DNA from 3 places in the Aeribacillus sp. FSL W8-0870 genome. Region 2 is predicted to be linked to each of the others. Evidence: predicted binding sites of a transcription regulator. Region 2 holds the regulator's gene; each other region holds the start of a gene.

Region 1 (5,686 bases), 1.7 Mb from region 2:
AAGGTTATTATGAACAATATACTGGTCATATTCATCCTTTGTATTAATATTGATGAAAGCATCATCATCATTGATCTCAACATATCTAGTATGAATACTTGGAAGAAAATGCTTCATGCTTAACTTATTTTGTTCAAGGTGCCATCGTATTTTTTCCTTCACTCGATGATGGTACATGGCGATCAATGGCTGAATATTTCCGTGAACACTAGGAACAATCGCTTCACAACCGTCATTTCTGTATAATTGTAATTTTTTCAACAAATGCGCATTGATAAAAGGAGTATCACAAGGTAAAACGATATACCATTCGGATTTGAATTGGGACATAACGGAATAAATGCCGGCAAGAGGTCCTTTTCCTTGATACAATTCGAGATCTTGAATATATGTCAGCTGGTTCCTTTGCAGCCATTTCGTATCTATTTCAGGATGTATGACAACAACCACGTCTTTTGTGATACATTGCAGCGCTTCGATACTATATAAAATAAATTCCTTTCCATTTCTTTTCGCAAATGCTTTCGGTTGCCCAAACCGTTTCGACTGTCCTCCTGCCAGCACAATCCCGATCATCTTGTTCACTGACGATTCATCTCCCAAACAAGATGGCGAAGTTCCGGCAAAATCAGCTTTTCCATGGCAAGACGAACCGCATTTGTCGATCCCGGCATGCAAAAAATGACTTTTTGTCCAATTGAACCGGCAAGCGCTCGACTAAGCATGGATGCGCTTCCAATTTCTTTATAGCTTAAATAACGAAACAATTCCCCAAAACCAACCATTTCTTTGTCAAGCAATTCTTTTACCGCTTCAACCGTCACATCCCGTTTTGTAAAACCAGTCCCGCCGTTCAATAAAAAAACATCAATTTCGTCAGAAGCCTCTTTCACAGCAGATTGAATGGCTTCCCGTTCATCTTTCACAATCTCGTAATCTATTATTTCCATTTGTTCTCTCGTTAATAATTCGATGATTAATGCACCGCTTTTATCCGTATCCTTCGTTCTCGTATCAGAAACGGTGATCACTTTGCAGCGAACAGGGTCATTTGCCTTGCTGCGATGTTCAGATACACTCATCAATCACACCTCACCCGCCAATATAAGACATTTCCACACGTCTGTTTGCAGAAAGAGCATTGATCCTTCCTCTTTCTTCGGAATAACGATCGTCCCGAGCCTGCCAAACACGGGTGATCTCATCCAATATTTCTTCACCGCTTGCTCCCTTTCGCATTTTAACTAATAAATCAACGCCGTTTGAGGCAAATAGCATGTATACTTTTTACCGTCAGCTGATAGGCGCATTCGCGTCAATCATAACAAAAAGCTCCTGATAAGGAAGAAATAAAACCGCCTTCCACATCCGTACCTCGGTATCGATACCTTTTAGGAACCTCGCCAAAAACGTTGACTGAACTGGTTTAAGAGGTATTTCTTGGTGAATCATATCATGAACTTCTTTGCTCGTCAAAACTTCGTCCATTTTCCAACCGTTTAAGGTTTCGACATCCATATATTCGATGAAGCGGATCGTCATTCCTTTTTCTTCAAAAAAACGAGCCATCGGTAAAATTTCGCTCTCATTTATTCCTTTTACAACCATGTTCACCTTTACGGCCAGACCTTGTGCAACCGCTTCTTCAATTCCTCTAACAATTTCCTCAGACTTTGCATTACCTCCGTTCATTTTAGAAAAAATTTCGTTATTTAAAGCATCTAAACTGACATTGATCCGGTTCATGCCCGCTTTTTTAAACGCTTGGCATATGATATTAAAAATATCCGTTAATGGTCAATGAAACGTCTTGAAGATCTTGAATATTTTTTAACATCGATATTAGTACATCAATGTCCTTTCGTCCCTCCGGTCAGACGAATTTTTCGAATGCCTAAACGTAAAGAGGCTGGCCAAACGATATATTTCTTGAAACGTCATTAGTTATTCCCGTTTTATAAAAGAATACTGTCTTCCTTCCATTTCAGCATACAGTATACACAACGAAAATTACATCGGTCTGTCACCGAAATGCGCAAATTCAATAAAGGGCGGTTAATTGATCTCGCAACATCTTCCTCTCCTTATACATTCATTCTTCATATGTTACAGACAAGATAAACAATAGAATGAGATCTCTGTCACATAAATTCGAATGATCATAAAAGGTTAAATTAATTGTAAAAAAAATTTTCTGAAAAAGAAACCTATTTGGAATACATTTTGCCAATTTATCATTTTTTTATGGCTAACATGATGGGGCTCTATATAATGAATTGAGAAAGCAAAATAGATACACAAAAAATATTTTACGATTTCGGCAAACGGAGGCTTTCATAATAGAATCAGCAGTTTTCATTATGGACAATGTACCAATGCTTGGCGACTTGATGGAAAGAATGGTTATTATATTAGAAAACCGTTCATCCATCAACAGGATCTTCTTAGCTTTTTCCATTTCGGGTCACCTGTCGAGAATCCGTCCAGACTCGAAAAAACTCAAAGTTGATTGAAAAAAAGATACTATCGAAAAACAACTGATAGAAAAATCATTAAAGAAAACCGCCGGCAACAAATCCAAAGCTTCCTGAGAATTAGGGATTTCACAAGTTACACTTTACAATAAGATGAAAAAATACCAGCTACCTAAATAGATGAACAACTTCTCAATCGTTTTCGAGAATGGCATTAACTTGGTTTACGCCCCGCTTTTTTCTTCTAGCACACTTTTCAGGCAACCATCTTTTTGATGTCAATGACATACTTTCAATGTTAGAATGATCTTTTTGCAATAGCGCTTTGCGGGTTAGACGTATTTTTCGCACAATGGCCGCTGACCATATTAGCAAAGAAATAAATTTCCCTACATGCCATCAGCTGTTTCCGCTTTAAAAACACACACTCTCCTTTCTATTTCAAGCAAAACAATATCCTTAGCGAAATGGTACCGATCTTTCATTGAAAACTGAAACATTTTCTAATGATGTTGTAACATCTTCCCTTCCCTCAATTGGAAGGATATATGCCAATACGGCATCACGAATCAATTATTCATAAACTTTTCAAAAGTGATGCCGATGAAGTGAAGCAAATCACAAATTGCGGGAATTGTTTTTACTATGATGAACATTGATAAAAAAGATGGAAAGGAGAATATGGATGGGAAAAACTGTTGAATTAGATGTTCGCGAAGATTTAAAGAAGAAATTAGAGCCGTTTCAAAAAATCATGGCGGCCATTCAGCCTCTTGCACAAGGAGATGTATTTATTTTACACGCTCCGTTTAAACCTGTTCCGCTTTTTCCTATCATGAAGAAAAAAGGGTTTTCTTATCAAGCGGAAAAAATAGAGGATAAACATTGGAAAATTACCTTTGTTAAAACGGAGGAATGAAAAAATGATACTGGATAATCGCGGCTTAGAGCCCCCACAACCGATGATGCGGACTTTAACGGCATTAGCAAAATTAAAAAAAGGAGAAGCGTTGAAAATTATTAATGACCGCCGCCCGATGTTTTTATTTGAACAGCTTGACGATCTCGGTTATACCTATCAAACGCAAAAGCGCAGTGATGGAAGCTATGAAATAACGATTGAAAAGAAGGATGACGATGATGACGGCTAATCATACTTATGAAACGAATATTCGAATCCCTTTTTCGTTTATTATTTTTGGCTTGCTGGCGTTTTTCCTTTCTCAAATTCTTTTATTTCTGTCAACTCGTCAGCTTTCAACCGGAGAAATGCGCCTTCCTGTCGTATTGTCAGCTGTCCATTTATTAGTGATTGGCTTTGCTTTAATGACAGCCATGGGGGCCATGTATCAGCTTGTTCCAGTCGTGTTTTTAACCCCGATATGGAATGAATCATTTGCTTTTATCCAAATGGTCGTCACGTCATTAGGAATACTATCTTTTAGCATCAGCCTGGCCTTTAATATTCAAATGGCTATATTTTCAGGCTTGCTTCTTACTTGCGGGATTGTAATGTTTTTATGGCAGATGTTCATGACATTAAAAAAACAGAAGAAAAGAACGGTCATCACTTTATTTGTTGGTACTGCCCTCATTTGTTTGCTCTTAACGATCGGGCTCGGATTGACGCTTGCCTATCATTTTTGGAGCGGCAGACAATTAATCGATCATGATTTGATTTTCAAAGCACATATATTGCTGGGATTTTCCGGCTGGTTTACACTTCTTATCTTCGGATTTTCTTACAAAATGGTTCCGATGTTTTCATTGGCGCATCATTTTTCAATGAACACGGCCCGATATGTCTACATTTTTTATATAAGCGGTCTTGTGTTAACTTTCATCAGTTTTATAACGGCAAATGACCGGTTGTTATCAGCAGGGCTTCAATTGATGGCTGTCGGATATGGGTTGTTTGCATACCATATGTTTGCCATTTTAAAGAAAAGGATGAAGAAAAAACTGGATAAACCTTTTCTGTTTGCTCTTTTGGCCATTGTTTTTGGAGTCATCCTGCATATAGCGGCGGCCGGTTTTTCTTTTCAAAGTGAAATCCATTCCCGCATCTTTTCCATCATCATCTACTGTTATCTGTTCGGCTGGATTGTATTAAGCATCATTGGCTACTTATATAAAATTGTTCCTTTTCTATGGTGGACACACCGGTATAGCAAAAAAATCGGCAAAGAAGCGGTGCCGACTTTGAAACAAATGATAAATGAAAAATGGATTGTGATGGAATGCTGTTTATTTGTTGCGAGTCTTATCGGCATGATCGCTGCTCTTGCCTCTTCAAGTACTGGTCTATTTTATCTTGCTCAAGGAGGAATGGTGCTGTTTTCTGGATTATTTGCCTGTACGATTGGCTCCGTATTGCTGAAATAAAAAAATGAGGGAACGATTTACTGAAATATAAAGGGTGATGTTACAATGGAAATAAAAGCAAAGATCTTGGAAAAACTGCAAAACGTTTTAGATCCTGAATTGGGAATTAATGTTGTTGATTTAGGACTGATCTATAAGATTGAAGTAAAAGACGGAACTGCATTCATTTTAATGACATTGACTACACCCGGCTGTCCGTTGCACGACTCAATAGCAGGCGGTGTGAAACGCGCGTTGCGTGATATTGAAGGCATTCAAGACGTAAATGTCCAAATCACTTGGAATCCGCCTTGGTCCCCTGATAGAATGAGCGAAAAAGCATTAAGGCAGCTAGGGTTCCTTTCCTAAACGTTTTTCAAAGACTGTTCCTTTCCTGAAAGGGACAGCTTTTTTTATGAAAGAAGTCCCAATTATTTTGGTGTTTTTGGCTCTTCTTCCAGCTCCCAAACAAACGGCATCACATTTAAAATTTTCGTTTAATCGTTTCCCAGCCAAAAAAATCCCCTTCCAGGAAAATCTTTTTACAAATGCTGTCTTCCTGCAGGGGATAATCGCTGTTCCTTGTTTTTCCAGAGGTGTCAACCAAAAAAAATGTAACTGAAATTGCAAATGACGTTCGTCCATTCCAATGAAAAAGCTCAAAATATCGTCATTCCGTAAGAATTGGCAAAACTGACGCCAACTATGGGACAATTAAAAATAATAAAAGCAAAGAATACATTTACCGTCGGCCATACCGGTCAGTAAATTCCGAGTGGAATTCGCATGACAGAACCTTGCAAGACGGGTTGGCAACTTAGATGCTTTTTTATGTTGCTGTCAGGTTA
Region 2 (5,686 bases):
TTCCAACTCCGTTTGGCCCTATTAAGGCAATTGAGTCCTTCCTGTTGATCGAAAAGTTAATATTTTTCACGATCGGAGTTTTTTGATCGTAGGAAAGGGACAAATCAATGGCTTTTAACACGTCATTGCCGCTTTGCTTTTCGATTTCGAAGGAAAAGCTGGCTGACTTCTCGTCCCCAGCGGGTCTGTCCAGTATTTCCATTTTCTCAAGCATTTTCCTTCTGCTTTGCGCACGTTTCGTTGTCGATGCTCTTGCTAAGTTTCGTTGAATAAAATCTTTCATCCGCGCGATTTCTTCTTGCTGTTTTTCAAATTGTTTTAATTCCCTTTCGTACGCTTCCGCTTTTTGTTTTAAATAAGCGCTGTAATTCCCAACATACTTCGTACAAACTGTTCGTGATATTTCATAAACAGTGTTGACAACGCGATCTAAAAAGTACCGGTCGTGGGAAACAATTAGAACCGCTCCATTATAATGCTGTAAATATTGTTCGAGCCAGTTTAATGTTTCCATGTCAAGATGGTTTGTCGGCTCGTCGAGTATGAGCAGATCCGGTTTTTTCAACAGGAGCTTTCCGAGTGCTAACCGGGTTTTTTGTCCTCCGCTCAAAACCGAAATTTTAGTTGAATAGTCGTAATCAGCAAACCCTAATCCATGCAGCACAGAACGGATATCCGCCTCATATTGATATCCGCCATTTTCTTTATATAAATGTTGGAGTGAATCATATTCCTTCATTAAGCTTTGCAAAGCATGAGAATCTCCAGCTGAGGAGATAGCTGCCATTTTTTGTTCAATATTTCGCAGCTCAGCTTCGATGTTCCGCAACTCTTCAAAAACGGTTAGCATTTCATCCCATATCGACTTAGTTGATTCTAATCCTGTGTTTTGTGCCAGATAGCCGATTGTTAAATCTTTTGGCTTCACAATTTCACCAGAATCAAAGGGCATTTCACCGGCAATGATTTTCAATAATGTTGATTTTCCGGCTCCATTGCGGCCTACAACGGCGATTTTATCTCCTGTTTGGATTTCCAGCTTAATATTCGATAAAATAAGGTCAGCACCATAATATTTTGTGATTTTGTTTAACTGCAATAAAATCATCCATAGTTCACCTCAATCTTTGCTAGAATAAGTGTAGCCTATATATTTGACTGCAGGCAACTGACCTGATGAACAAAAGGACAAGAAATTGTAACAATCGTTCAAAAGACACGAATAAAAAAATAGTGTATAGTTTTTATATAAGGAGAGTTTGGAGAAAAAACAAATAAAAAGAAATGTAGACGAAGAAGAAGATCAGGATGGAAGCGTTATCAGTCTGATATTGTTTCATACAGGCGAGCAGCCGCTTGCTAGAAAACATAGTTAAAAACAAAATTAGTCAGGTTGTTTTGGATTGCGAGGGATGAGCATTGAATCAAGATCAATCTAAGATACCGCAAGCAACTGCAAAAAGATTACCTCTATATTATCGGTTTTTGCAAAATTTACATGCCTCGGGAAAACAACGTGTTTCCTCTCAAGAACTGAGTGAAGCAGTAAAAGTAGATTCTGCGACAATTAGAAGGGACTTTTCATATTTCGGAGCGCTGGGCAAAAAAGGTTATGGATATAATGTCAATTATTTGTTATCATTTTTTAGAAAGACTCTTGACCAAGATGAGTTGACCAAAGTTGCCCTCATTGGCGTCGGAAATTTGGGAACAGCTTTTTTAAATTACAATTTTACAAAAAATAACAACACACAAATTGTTATTGCATTTGACATTAATAAACGAAAAGTAGGAATGAAAATTGGTGGAGTTCCAATTTATCATTTGGATCAGCTAGAAAGTGAATTGCCTGATGATGTGCCTGTTGCGATATTAACGGTCCCGGCAACCGCCGCTCAAGGAATAACGGATCGATTAGTGGAAAAAGGCATAAAAGGCATTTTAAATTTTACGCCGGCTCGCTTAAATGTTCCGGATAAAATTCGGATTCATCATATCGATCTATCTGTTGAACTTCAGGCTCTTGCATATTTTTTAAAACATTATTCGAATGAAGATTGAAGGAGTGATATTAAATGCCAACAATTGGAATTGGAAGCTTGCTGTTGATTGTATTTGCAGCTCTGCTTGTTTTCGGGCCGAAAAAACTTCCTGAGCTTGGAAAAGCTATAGGAGAATCATTAAAGGAGTTTAAAAGTGCCACGAAGGGCTTAGCAGACGATGATGAAGAAAACAAGAAAAATGAATAGCAAGAAGAATGGATGAATAATGATGAGCGAAAAAAAAATGTCCGTGTTGGAGCATATAGCGGAGCTTAGAAAACGGCTGATTATTGTAGTCGTTTTCTTTTTCGTTGCTATGATTACTGGCTTTTTCATAGCGAAGCCAATTATTGTTTTTTTACAGCAAACTGATGAAGCAAAGCAATTCGCCTTAAATGCTTTTCGTCCTGCAGATCCATTGATCGTTTATATGCAGATTACATTTATTATTGCTTTAATTCTAACTTTCCCTGTTTTATTGTACCAGCTTTGGGCGTTTATCAGCCCAGGACTGTATGAAAAAGAAAGGCGGGTCACATTAAGCTATATACCGTTGTCGGTTGCTTTATTTCTTTTAGGAATAAGCTTCTCTTATTTTATTTTGTTTCCTTTTGTCATCGATTTTATGGGGCGGCTTTCCAATGATTTAAACATTCAACAAATGATAGGAATAAATGAATACTTTCGTTTCCTGCTGCAGTTAACATTGCCTTTCGGACTGTTGTTTCAGCTTCCCGTTGTCATTATGTTTTTAACAAGACTCGGGATCATCAATCCGGCGTTTTTGGCAAAGGTTAGAAAATATGCGTATTTTGTATTGCTTGTTATCGCAGCGATTATTACGCCGCCTGAAATTGTGTCGCATTTAATGGTCACGATTCCGCTATTCATTTTGTATGAAATAAGTATCATTGTTTCAAGATTTGCTTACAAAAAAGCACAGTCTTCTCAAATAAAAGAATCAGATCAAAAGTAAAACCGATGGGCTGTTATAAACATATCCCTCTTGTGAAGACAGTATAGGCTTTTTTCCTACTGTCTACACAAGAGGGATAATATCATTACACCTCATCGGTTGTTTTTTGCTTTCCGAATTTTATATGAGAAAGTGAACATGCGGATGGAAACAGCAAAATCAAACGTGGCTAAAATCATTAAAATCATATTTGTAGCTGTCCACATACCATTTTCAGCATGATGAATTGCTAAATATGTAAATAGAACTCCCATGATAAAATAGAAGAGTCCCATGGAAACGGGATGAAAATTCATAATCTTAGCTGCCTCCAATAATGATTTGTATTTGTTCCATTTGCTTCATCATGTTTTCAATCTCATCATGATAAATTGTTTGAATGATGACTACGATTGTATTCATCATTGTATGGGCAAAAATAGGGACTAATATGCGTTTTGTTTTATAATATAAAAAAGCGAACGTAAACCCCATTGCTGTATAACGCAATAAAAGTTCAGGTTCCCCATGCACGATGCCGAACAATAGCGAGCTGACAAGCGCGCCGATCCAAAAATTCGTTTTTTGATAAATCACCCCGAAAATAATTTTTCGGAAGATAATTTCTTCAAGAATCGGTCCTATTATTGATGTGACAATAATCAAATAAGGCGTTGCTTCAATTAAATCCATAATAACTTGAGTATTTTCCGACATCGGATTAACTTTAAGTACATATATTTCAATATTGCCAACGATTGTTTGAATGAAAAAAGCTAAAAAAACTCCGAAAACAGCCCATATGGCAGATTCGCCGAAAGAAGCTTTTTCAATCCGGACATTATTTTTCCGTTCATGACGAAGGAGAAATAAAATAATGACGAACGCAGCAGTAAAACTTGTAATCGACCAATATGCTTGCGCTTGAAAAAGTCCTGCATTGAGATTTTCATCGTCGCCAACACCCAGTTCATAAAAAAGGGGAACTCCAATATAGGATGAGAGCTGCATAATGATGTACGTAATGATGATCCACCAATATTGATTTTTCACGAATAGTTCTCCTTTATAAAAGATTCATATGACTATTTTAACACACAATGTTTTAAAGAAAGAAAAACAATTTTAACAAGAGTCAGTCAAGACTTTGTGGGAACTTTTTTGGTTCGCTGAAAACAGGTGTAAGTCATAGATTGGCGAACCATTTTTTTGAATTTCATCCGTAAGCGCTTTCGGACTCTCATCCCTTGCCATGACAGACCGATATGTATACCTTTTTTTACCATCCCTTGAGTTCAGACAGGGCATGATAGATCGGAGTCCCGGACGATTGCTGTAAATATGGCTTGTTTCCGCGTTACCTCCGGAAGAAGACGGCGGACGCGTTGTTTCGCCTTGTTCACGATCGTCTGTTTGGTAGATGCCGTTTCCTCCGCCGGATGCGACGATTCTTCTCCGAAACGACGTCCGAAAAGACGAATCCCATCCATCCGGGCAATCATTGCCTTGAAAAACGTCCTGAGTCCCTTGTCTGTCCAACTGCGGCGGTATTTCACCCGATACGCCAGCTGGCTCATCACGCTTTCAGCCCTCCCCATCGGATACATGCCCGTTGTGTCCACTCCTTGCTCCTTCAGCCATTCCCGGTAATCACGGATGCATCCCGGCATCGATTCAATCCGGTGGATCAAGGCAGCCAGCTGTTGTTCTTTCGCTTCGTCCCCCAGCGTGCCGAGGGCGCTGTTCAGTTCCACAAGCAACCCCTCTTCATCCTGCTTCGCCAGCTTTTGCCGAATCGCCTGCCACCGTGGATGGCCCGAGAGGCATTGGCGCAACTCACGCGCCACGTGGAATCGATCCAATTGGAAGCAGACCCGTCCTTTGAAATACTCCTGGCACGCGGTAATCCATGGAGCGCCGTCCCCGTTGATGACAAGAAGATCCCGACACGGATCATAGGCATATTCGTTCATCAAAAATTCCTCGAAGCCTTCCCACACCTCCCTCTTGCCCTCATGGACGTAATGGCGCTGATTCACGAATTCGATCCGTGAGCCGTTGCGCTTCCACCCTTCGTGAACGGTCAGGATTTTGTCTTCCTTGGCCCGTTTTCCCTTCCCTTGGCGAGAGACAAACAGTCCATCGGCCTCCACAAACAGCACCCGTCCATATCGCTGGTCAACCGGGCAGTGCAGCGGAACTTCAGCCTCGAGCACCAACTGGCGGATCGCCTCATGGCTCATCACCGGATACCCGACCATCTGGGCAAGCGTATGAGCCGCTTTGCGATAGGAAGAGCACTCCACAGCCAATCCCACCGCTGTTTCTTCTAGACAAGGGCTGATTGACTGTGATCCATCAAACGCTAAAAAGGAGTCAAGCAAAAACGTGTAACGGTTTTGTTCTCGGTCTAAATAGTAGTTTCGCTCAAAGGTAACTTCGCCAAACAGGGTTTGAATCGTGGTGCGTCGTTTGTCTTTCAAGTGGTACCGGCGCTTGTCCCGGGTTTCCGCCAATTGTCGGTCGATGTCCTCCAACAAAGCCGTAAACAGCTCGGTGAAGGCGTTTTGCAAGGCTCGAAACAAATCAAGTTCGATCTCTTTCCATGTCAACGAATTTGTGGTAAGATGTTGTTGAATATTCATGGGACTCTCTCCTCCTGTTTGATGGTGTGGACAATGATCATCTT
Region 3 (5,686 bases), 570 kb from region 2:
GTCGAAATGACGTTTAATTCCGTCCAGCCGGCATCTGCCGGATATGTGTAAATTCTTCTTGGCATGCCCATAAATCCTAAAACATATTGCGGCAAGAAACATACATTAAAGCCAAGGACGAAAAACCAGAACGTAATTTTGCCGAGCTTTTCATTTAAAATGACGCCAAACATTTTCGGATACCAATAATGAAGCGCTGCAAAGACAGCAAAGACCGTACCGCAAATTAACGTATTATGGAAATGGGCTACAAGGAAATACGTATTATGATATTGGTAATCGGCCGCAGCCATCGAAAGCATCACACCTGTAACCCCGCCGATGACGAAAGTTGGAATAAACGCCAAAGACCATAGCATCGCAGATGTGAATTTGATTCGACCTTTATATAAAGTGAAGAGCCAGTTAAAGATTTTTACCCCTGTCGGTATGGCTATCGCCATAGTCGATACAGAGAAAAATGCATTAACCGGGGCTCCTGAACCCATTGTGAAAAAGTGGTGCACCCAAACGAGCATACTTAATACAGAAATCGCCACCATGGACCAAACCATGGCTGTATAACCGAAAAGACGTTTTCTTGCAAAAGTTGAGACAACTTCTGAAAAAACCCCAAACGCTGGCAAAATGGCAATATACACTTCCGGGTGCCCCCAAATCCAGAACAGGTTCGCCCAATGCATTGGCACTCCATCGCCTGAAAGCGTAAAAAAGTGAGTGCCAAATATTCTGTCCAACGTCATTAATGCTAAAGCAACCGTCAATACCGGAAAAGCGAAAACAACCAATATAGACGTAATAAGCGTTGCCCATGTAAACATCGGCATGCGCATTAAAGTCATTCCAGGAGCTCTCATTTTTAGAATCGTTACAATGAAATTAATACCGGAGATTAATGAACCGATCCCTGAAATTTGCAATCCTAATAAATAATAATTTTGGCCCGGCCCCGGGCTGAGTTCATTTCCAGCAAGAGGCATGTATGCCGTCCACCCTGCATCCGGTGAGCCGCCGATCACAAATGAAATGTTGAACAGCAAGGCGCCAAAGAAAAACGTCCAGAAGCTGAGTGCATTCAAATACGGGAACGCCACATCTCTAGCTCCAATTTGGAGAGGAACTGCAATGTTCATGATCCCGAATATGAACGGCATTGCCATAAATAAAATCATAATGGTTCCATGTGTAGTGAAAATTTCATTATAATGCTGTGAATCTAAAAACGTATTATTTGGCACTGTCAATTGGGCGCGCATTAAAAGTGCGTCTACGCCCCCTCGGAATAGCATTAATACGGCGGAAATAATATACATAATCCCTATTTTTTTATGGTCAACAGTCGTTAGCCACTCTTTCCACAGCCATTTCCATTTTTTAAAATAGGTTAATACAAAAACGATACCAATAATTGTTAATACAATGGCTGCATCCGCCATATATATAAGGGGTTCGCCGGTAACGAAAAATTCATCCCATTTCACAGCACGTTCCTCCTTCCTTCCGATTAATGTCCTTCGTGCTGATGGCTTTCATGTTCACGATTATCATGATGATCAGATTCAACTTCCTCCAATTTTATGGTACCGTGCTTTTCTTTTGCAGGGATATTGTCTAAATGCTCACCTGGCTTCGCAAAATCAACCCACGCCAAATGTGTTCCAGAAAAAGTCAATTTATCTTTTAAAACTCCGACTTGGATGATTTCGTTAAATTGTTTTTTCGTCAGCAATGGAGCTGATGCTTGTGTTTCTTTCACCCATTTATAAAAATCTTCTTTTTCCATTGCGTTCACATCAAATGTTTGATGGGCAAATCCTTCTCCTGTAAAATTTGAATTCCGCCCTTTAAACGTACCGACATGATCAGCCTGCAAATAAAGAGTCATTCCCATTCCAGCCATATTATATTTTTGTCCGCCCAACTCTGGAATCCATAAAGCGCTCATCCCGCCGACAGCTGTCAATTTAAATTCAACTGGAACATCTTTTGGAATGTTGACATAATTGACTGTTTCAATATTTTCCTCCGGATAGCTGAAAATCCATTTCCAATCGGCTGCTGTCGCATGAATGACAATTGGTTCAACTCCTCTAGATTCCTTCGGCGGTTTTTCAAGCTCAAAAGTCGCCTTAACCGTTGGTATCGCCAATGCAATGACAATCAACACAGGAATAGCTGTCCAAATGATTTCCAGAAGTGTATTTCCGTGCTGGTCAGGAGGCTCATAATCAAGATTTTCTGGTCTCTCCCTGTATTTCCATAAAATAATGGCAAACAGCACAAAGATGACAACAATAATAAACAGCATAAACCAAATTGACCAAAGGATTAAATCCTTTTGAACCTCTGCAACAGGCCCCTTTGGATTTAATAAGACAAACCGTTCGCTGCATCCTGATAGCAGGAGCAAAACGGATAATGGCAAAACTTTCATAACCAACTTCAGCCAACTTGGTTTGGCCGGCATTGTGATCCCCCCTAGGATTTTCAAAAATGTGCCAAAAAACGTCAACCATTCACTTTGAAACAAAAATCATCTGTTGTAAGTGAACTTTATCACAAATTTATGTAAAAAAACTTGAATTCAATAAACAGTCAATAAAAGATTAAAATTTTGTAAAAAAATCGCCATCAATCCGACACAAAACAGGAAATCATGTGAATCGAAAGGAATGATTGCCTCTATTGCTAATAGACGCATAAGAAAAACCGGGCGAAAAACATCAACGCCCGGTTTTTCTATTCGCACACATCGGTCTTTTTGTTTTCTACATACTATACGATCGGAAAATCAGCTAATTTCTAAATCTATCCATTTTTAACAAAAGCGGATAATCTCATTGTTTCCATGTTCCCAAAATTGATTTCCATTTATTTCATCAAACAATTTGTCCATACCGCAACAGAGACAACTTGGCAAGAAACTGTTCATATTATTTTAAGTTATAGCCTTTTCTTTCCACAAATTGTTTCATATACATTCTCACCGGATTTGAAAGAGCGCGAGCCATTTGCCCTGTCCAAGTATCTTTGCGGACACCATTTGTACGTTTTTCATAATATTTGGATACTATTTGATTATATTCAAGAAGCCCCTGTTTATATATTTCTTCGTTTTGCTCATATTCTTCCTCATGATAAACATGATGTAAAGGCAATCGGGGTTTTTTTCCGGTATCAACGGCCGGATAGCCGACCGTTATGGCAAAAAGCGGGATGACCCGATCAGGAACTTTTAGCAGCGCCGAAACATCCTCTAAATTGTTGCGAATTCCGCCAATATAACAAATGCCAAGCCCCATGGACTCAGCGGCTAATGCAGCATTTTGCGCGGCCAATGCCGCATCAATAAGCGCAACCATAAATTTTTCTGTGCTTTCCAAGGATACCGTCACGTCTTTATCTTCCATTTCGCCTATTAGTTCGTGCCGGTGCAGATCTGCGCAAAAAACAAATAAATGGCCGCTTTTTTCCACATAGTCTTGGTTCCCCGCCAGTTCCGCAAGTTTTTTTTTCGTTTCCGGATTTTTCACCCCAATGATTGAGTAAGCTTGTATGTAACTTGAAGTCGAGGCCGATTGGGCACATTCCACAATTAAGCGTATTTGTTCATCCGTAAGCGGCCGATCTTCAAATTTTCGAACGGATCGATGGTTTAAAATGGTTTCGATCACTTTATTCATCATCATCATCCTTTCTTTTATATTCTTTTCTCAAAGTTTAACTTTTTTAGACGCCCATTTCATCGATTTTGTTTTTCGGCCAAGCAAAATGTGAAACGTAAGGATTTGGCCGTAATCGAGAGCATTTATAAGGATTTCTTATAAAAAATAAAATAAATTGAATAAAAAAGCTTATTACGACAAATTAATCTGAAAAATTAAACTTTCTATCAATTTTGTTTAAAGATATAATAAAATGTAATCTTTTTTAAAGGGGGATTTGATGAAGAATCGAAACATTATGGATTGGCCGACCTTTATCGGGGCGCTGCTTTTGCTGTTAATTGTAGCCGCTCCATTAGCAGTATTCCCTGAACAAGGCGAAGCCATTGTATTAGCTGCCAGCAGCTTTTTAACACAAAAATTTGGAATATTGTATTTAATCATGGGTGCAGCAGTATTGATTTTTATTCTTTATGTTTCTTTTAGCCGATACGGAAAAATCAAACTGGGGGATCCTTTAGAAAAGGCTGAGTTTCCGACATTATCTTGGGCAGCTATGCTTTTTTGCGCTGGAATTGGATCAAGTGTTCTTTATTGGGGAACGATTGAATGGGCTTACTACTATACGGGACCTCCATTTGGCATCGAACCTAGATCAAAAGAAGCCGTTGAATGGGCGGCCGCATATGGAATTTTTCATTGGGGACCGACGGCATGGGCCATCTATTGCCTCCCTGCCCTGCCAATCAGCTATTTCTATTATGTAAAGAAAAAACCGGTGTTAAAAGTAAGCGAAGCGTGCCGGCCTCTCATTGGCAAAAAAGCAGATGGACCAATAGGCAAAATCATTGATGTCTTGTTTATGTTTGGTTTGCTGGGCGGAGCTGGAACGACACTCGCTTTAGGGACGCCGCTCATTACAGAAGGAATTCATGAACTTTCCGGCATCGAACCTTCGATGACACTCCAAACAGTGGTTTTGCTTATTTGTACATTGATCTTCGCAGCAAGCGCTTACTCCGGTTTGCGGAAAGGCATTAAAATTTTGAGCGACATCAACCTATGGCTTGCCGTATTATTGTTGGTGTTTGTCTTCCTTGCCGGCCCGACCGTCTTTCTGGCGGAAACGGCCGTCAACAGCATCGGCATCATGCTTGATCATTACATGCGGATGTCTTTATGGACTGAACCTTTTAACAGTTTAGGACCGTTTGAACGAACAGGCTTTCCGGAATCATGGACGGTATTTTATTGGGCTTGGTGGCTCGTGTACGCTCCATTTGTCGGCTTGTTCGTCGCTAAAATTTCAAAAGGACGCACTGTCCGCGAAATGACGCTCGGAACAGTAGTATATGGAACGCTCGGCTGCATTCTCTTTTTTGGGATTTTAGGAAACTTTGGATTATTTTTAGAACTGACAGGCCAATACCATGTAACAGCTACATTAGATGAACATGGCGGATCAGCAGCCATTATCGGAATATTGAAACAATTGCCGTTAAGCAACATTGTGATTGCCGTATTTACTGTGCTTGCCGTGATCTTTTTAGCAACAACGTTTGATTCAAGCTCTTATATTTTAGCATCTGTTGTCCAAAAAGAAGTTGCCGATGAACCTTTGCGATGGAACCGTTTATTTTGGGCTTTTGCTCTTTCCGTTTTGCCGCTTATTTTAATGTACCTCGGCGGATTGTCCACATTGCAGACTGTTAGCATTATTGGCGGTTTCCCTTTGTTGTTTATTTTTGTCCTTTTAGCCGGTTCTTTTATCAAAGCGGCAAACCAAGATTTTTATTCCAGTAAATCTCAATTATTTAAAATGTATCCTAAAAAGAAAGGCGTGAAAAGAAACCTTCTCTCGAAATAACTGTTTTCCGGAAAAATCCCAACCGCTGTAAAGACCCGCAGAAAACCTTTATGTTCTGGCGGGTTTTTGTCATGTAAAGCGGAAGAAATCGCAAGCCATCTACTTTCCTAAAAAATTTTTCTTTTTAATTGCAAATGTGGTGTTGAAAAATAAA

What was found. Region 2 encodes Rex, which represses fermentation and respiration genes when NADH is low (regulators of the CRP and FNR family bind a similar motif). Its sites were predicted from a motif close to TTGTGAAATATTTCACAA; they were not measured.
Region 1: the regulator Rex is predicted to act here: its motif matches at 3,081-3,098, upstream of NSU02_RS10510 (DUF2249 domain-containing protein).
Region 3: the regulator Rex is predicted to act here: its motif matches at 2,545-2,562, upstream of qoxA (cytochrome aa3 quinol oxidase subunit II).

The regions. Positions count from the first base shown of each region.
Region 1 covers NZ_CP150165.1:2,175,666-2,181,351, forward strand. Annotated here, with positions in the region: gene NSU02_RS10495 (molybdenum cofactor guanylyltransferase) at 1-576, opposite strand, end outside; gene NSU02_RS10500 (MogA/MoaB family molybdenum cofactor biosynthesis protein) at 582-1,082, opposite strand; partial or broken gene moaA (GTP 3',8-cyclase MoaA) at 1,093-2,060, opposite strand; gene NSU02_RS10510 (DUF2249 domain-containing protein) at 3,160-3,393, shown strand; gene NSU02_RS10515 (DUF2249 domain-containing protein) at 3,398-3,625, shown strand; gene NSU02_RS10520 (hypothetical protein) at 3,612-4,859, shown strand; gene NSU02_RS10525 (metal-sulfur cluster assembly factor) at 4,905-5,207, shown strand; gene NSU02_RS10530 (hypothetical protein) at 5,668-5,686, opposite strand, start outside.
Region 2 covers NZ_CP150165.1:436,309-441,994, forward strand. Annotated here, with positions in the region: gene NSU02_RS02275 (ABC-F family ATP-binding cassette domain-containing protein) at 1-1,108, opposite strand, end outside; gene NSU02_RS02280 (redox-sensing transcriptional repressor Rex) at 1,420-2,061, shown strand; gene NSU02_RS02285 (twin-arginine translocase TatA/TatE family subunit) at 2,076-2,249, shown strand; gene tatC (twin-arginine translocase subunit TatC) at 2,272-3,018, shown strand; gene NSU02_RS02295 (YdiK family protein) at 3,111-3,314, opposite strand; gene NSU02_RS02300 (type II CAAX endopeptidase family protein) at 3,319-4,050, opposite strand; partial or broken gene NSU02_RS02305 (ISLre2 family transposase) at 4,277-5,642, opposite strand.
Region 3 covers NZ_CP150165.1:3,950,555-3,956,240, forward strand. Annotated here, with positions in the region: gene qoxB (cytochrome aa3 quinol oxidase subunit I) at 1-1,436, opposite strand, end outside; gene qoxA (cytochrome aa3 quinol oxidase subunit II) at 1,505-2,467, opposite strand; gene nfsA (oxygen-insensitive NADPH nitroreductase) at 2,934-3,683, opposite strand; gene NSU02_RS19055 (BCCT family transporter) at 3,946-5,532, shown strand.